2 regions of the Mesorhizobium sp. M7A.F.Ca.AU.002.02.1.1 genome follow, and region 2 is predicted to be linked to the other one. Evidence: riboswitches for the same ligand, from Rfam matches in the RefSeq annotation. Region 2 holds a riboswitch; the other holds the start of a gene.

Region 1 (2,199 bases), on a different contig from region 2:
ACCAATGCAACCAGCATCGGAAAAAAGGTGACCAGCGCCACCAGCATGATCTTGGGCGCCAGCCCGAAGCCGAACCACAGCACCACCAGCGGCGCGACCGCCACCAGCGGCAAGGTCTGGCTGACGATGAAGACGGGAAACAACGCACGCCGCAGCGGCTGGAAGAAGTCGACCAGCATCGACAGCACGAAGGCGGCGCTGAGCGAACAGGCAAAGCCAAGAAGCGTGGCACGGATGGTCGGAACGGCATTGTCGGCCAGCGCCTCGCGATTGAGCATCGCTTGCTCGAAGACGCGTGACGGCGCCGGCAGTATCGTGGCCCTGATGCCGGAATAGGTGGCATAAAGCTCCCACGCCAGCAGGAGCAAACCGGCCGAGATCATGGCCGGCATTGCCTTGACGAGAAAGCTCGCGATCGGGCGCGAAGCGACTGATGATGAGACCACGGGAGATAACCTTTGACGGCCGCGAGAGCGGCGCGGCTTCAGACGGCCGACGGGCTGTTGGCCGAGACCGTGACGTCGAGGGTTACGTGGCCAGCGCCTGGTCCGAAACGGCAGAAAGCCTCGTCCAGCGCCGAAAAGATCGCACCGGCATCACCGCGCAGTTTCGTGCAGAAATGTTTGGAGCGCTCATAGACGCCGGACTGCTTGAGAAAGTCTATGCAGCCGTAGATCTCGTCCATGTGGTCGTCTGTGCCCATCACATAGAGCGAGAACTGCGCCGCCGCCGGCTGGCCGGTGGCAGCAGCATTGCGCACCGCCGCGATGGCCGCGTCCTTGCGGGGGCCGAGTGGACCGACGGGCCCGCCAAACGCATCGGAGCGGCAGATCGGATCGTCCGGCTCGCCAGGGCAGCCGCGCGAGATGGTGGCCGACAACACGCAATGTTTGCCGCTGCGTGCCGCCGCCACGAAGAGGTCGCGCATGGCAGGAAACAGCACTTCGGGCGGCCCGATCAGCAAGGTCGAGATGTCGTCGGTCTCGATCCTGAGTTTGTCGCGCCAGGGATCGAGCGCACCGAGCGCGCCAAGGATGACACCGACGAAATCGTCGGTCATGGGATATAGGGAAATCTGTGCGCCTGAAAACATCGCCCGCCTCGCTCCGCTGGTATTACCCAGATCAGCTTCTAGGGTCTGTGGGCTTGCCGCCCCCGTCTCAGCCCCGACCGTACGGAGCACCCCTGTGGATGTGCGCCTTAAAGCATCATTCGAGTTGAAGGAAAAGCCGTTTTTTTTATCGCACTGCGCCAAAAGCATTGCGCCAGGGCGGGAGCGGTTGGCTCTGCCGGCGCGAGAATTTATCGGGAACCTTCACCAGGCCGCGAGGTTGTCCCACCAGTCGCTACGCGACGAGTTCACAGACAATGGAGACAAACCATGTTCATGAAAATCCTCGCAGCTTCGGCGCTCACCATTGGCCTGGCGACATCGGCCATGGCGCAGAGCAATGGCACAAGCGGCACCGACGGATCCGGCGGCAGCGGCAAGTCGGTCACCGTCGACCCAAATACGCCGGCTTCGCCGAACACGGTAGACCCCGGCACGACCAACAGTACGACGGTAGCACCGGGCGCCACGAATTCAAACGCGGATGAAAATTGCCCTGCCCATCCGCAGGGCGCACAGCCCGATGCCAGTGGAACGTCGCCGGGCACCACCGCGCCGACAGTTAATGACAACCATTGCGGCAAGTAGGAATTGCAATGAAAAGAAGCCGCGGAGCGAGCGCTCCGCGGCTTCTCAAATCCTGTCGTATCAGTGTATCTACGGCACCGCTTTTTCCCGAACCGGCAGCTTCCACCCCGGCCTGACGAAGTGGCAGGTGTATCCGTTGGGGTATTTCTCCAGATAGTCCTGATGCTCGGGCTCGGCTTCCCAGAAGGGGCCAACGGGTGCGACTTCGGTGACGACCTTGCCCGGCCACAGGCCCGAGGCATCGACATCGGCGATCGTGTCCTCGGCGATGCGCTTCTGTTCGTCGCTGGTGTAATAGATCGCCGAGCGATAACTCGTCCCGACATCGTTGCCCTGGCGGTTGCGGGTCGTCGGATCGTGGATCTGGAAAAAGCGTTCCAGCAGCGTGCGATAGCTTATGATGGCCGGATCGAAATTGATCTCGATGGCTTCGGCATGGCTGCCGTGGTTGCGGTAGGTGGCGTTGGGCACGTCGCCGCCGCTGTAGCCAACACGGGTGG
Region 2 (2,199 bases):
AGTTCGGCGAATTGCGCCGCGTCGTTCGCATCGGCGATTGAACCGGGACGAAGGCCGTCGCCGAGCGAGAAGGAGACGTCATAGGCTCTGGCGATGTCGCAGATCTCCTCGAAATGCTCGTAGAGGAAGCTCTCCCGGTGATGGTGCAGGCACCATTTGGCCATGATCGAGCCGCCGCGCGAGACGATGCCCGTGACCCGGTCGACGGTCAGCGGGATGTAGTGCAGCCGCACGCCGGCGTGGATGGTGAAATAGTCGACGCCTTGCTCGGCCTGCTCGATCAGCGTGTCGCGGTAGACCTCCCAGTTCAGATCCTCGGCGATGCCGTTGACCTTTTCCAGCGCCTGATAGAGCGGCACCGTACCGATCGGCACCGGCGCATTGCGCACGATCCAGTCGCGGATGTTGTGGATGTTGCGGCCGGTCGACAGGTCCATCACCGTGTCCGCGCCCCAGCGGATAGCCCAGACCATTTTTTCGACCTCTTCGGCCATCGACGATGTGACAGCCGAGTTACCGATGTTGGCGTTGATCTTGACCAGAAAATTGCGACCGATGATCATCGGCTCGCTCTCGGGATGATTGATGTTGGCGGGAATGATTGCGCGCCCGCGCGCCACCTCGTCGCGCACGAATTCGGGTGTGACGAAATCTGGGATCGCCGCGCCGAAGGCTTCGCCGTCGCGTTGCAGCTTGCCGCGCATCACCTCGCGGCCGAGATTCTCGCGGATGGCTACGAACTCCATTTCTGGCGTGATGATGCCGGCGCGCGCATAGGCAAGTTGGGTCACCGCCTTGCCCTGCTTGGCCTTGAGCGGCCGATTGCGTATCGGAAATTCCGGTGTCAGGCGCTCGCCGGTGGCGAATCCATTGTCTTCCGGCCGGACGTGGCGGCCGTCATAGGCTTCGACATCGCCACGCGCCGTGACCCATTCGTGGCGAAGCCGGGCAAGGCCTTTTTCGATGCTGGTTTCGACTGATGGATCGGTGTAGGGGCCGGACGGATCGTAGACGGTGACGGGCGGTTCGCCGGCCGTCGGATGGACGGAAATCTCGCGCATCGGCACCCTGATCTGCGGGTAGAGGACGCCGGGCTTGTGGATTTTCCGCGAGGCGGGCAGTGGTCCCGTCGATACGGCGGGGGTGAGGGCATTCATCGTGAGGCTCCTTTGCTCATGCATTGGAGACCCAGTTCTGTGCCGGAAGGATGAAAAGACGCTTCTGTAGACCTGCTGCAACAGGACCTCGGGCGTAAACTCCCGCAAAGCGCTTGCACCGTCCCTACGCCAGTATGAACTGGATCAGGTTCAACGGGTCACTGCGCCGCGAAAGCCAGCAGTATCTCAGCCCCTTGCCGGGACTCCCCTGGTGAATGCCTTAGGTTGAACGGGCTGACGCTATCTTGTCAAGCGCATTCGGGCGCCTTCGGCCGGTGGCGACGACCGGCGGCCAGCCGGGCGGAGAGCTCGCGCATGCATCGGGGACAAGTCACGCCCCGTAGACCGGGGCTGAATGGCCAAAGCCTCATTCGCTTCGTGAAGGATGGAGAAACTGTATTGGCCATGTGCGCGTATCGACCAAGTAGCTCAGGCGGTCACGGATGTGGTTATTCTGGTCGAAGGTGACGAACGGCCTTGGGGGTCACCTCCTTTAGGATTCAGAGGTTGGAAGACGGCTTCTCGCGATCACGGCCATCAGGAAATACCTGTCTTCGGCTCAACCTCGACATGGCGTCCGATCGACCGCAGATATACAGCTATCTCGTTCATGAGATGATCGCGTTCGCCGTAGATTTCAGCAATCCTACGCAGCTGTGGCTCGACGGCCCTCCGTTGCGCTGGCGTGAAATCAGCATCGCCAAAGACGTATCCCAAGTTGCCAATCGCGCAAATTTTGCAGCCGGCGTCCACAACTGCTTGTACGAATGCCGGAATGTCTTTTTCTTGCATGGTCTTCATGTCGAACCTCTCGTGAATGGCGTGCTTGCGCCCCAATCTGCCTTTTCAGCGTGTCCTCTGGGCGGCGCAAGCCCTGAGCGTGACTGTGCACGGGCAACCTCGACTATCCCATCTGCCACGCTCTTTAGAATCGGTGGGGTCTGGTGATCGCAGGCTGGGCCACTCAAAAGCCTGCAAGAAGAAAGTCATGGCGACCATTGCTCAAGATCGCAAGGGTGCGTGCAAGACCTTCCGTTGGCAG

Evidence for each region. A riboswitch is a leader RNA that binds a small molecule or an ion and turns the genes downstream of it on or off. The one in region 2 is predicted to bind thiamine pyrophosphate.
Region 1: it holds a riboswitch for thiamine pyrophosphate, as region 2 does, so the genes downstream of both, EN879_RS04115 (YkoF family thiamine/hydroxymethylpyrimidine-binding protein) here and thiC (phosphomethylpyrimidine synthase ThiC) in region 2, are expected to answer to the same signal.

Annotation. Positions count from the first base shown of each region.
Region 1 covers NZ_RZPB01000033.1:14,004-16,202, reverse strand. Annotated here, with positions in the region: gene EN879_RS04120 (ABC transporter permease) at 1-392, opposite strand, end outside; gene EN879_RS04115 (YkoF family thiamine/hydroxymethylpyrimidine-binding protein) at 485-1,093, opposite strand; TPP riboswitch at 1,084-1,197, opposite strand; gene EN879_RS04110 (hypothetical protein) at 1,382-1,699, shown strand; gene msrA (peptide-methionine (S)-S-oxide reductase MsrA) at 1,769-2,199, opposite strand, start outside.
Region 2 covers NZ_RZPB01000230.1:5,352-7,550, reverse strand. Annotated here, with positions in the region: partial or broken gene thiC (phosphomethylpyrimidine synthase ThiC) at 1-1,157, opposite strand, end outside; TPP riboswitch at 1,261-1,377, opposite strand; gene EN879_RS15995 (hypothetical protein) at 1,695-1,958, opposite strand.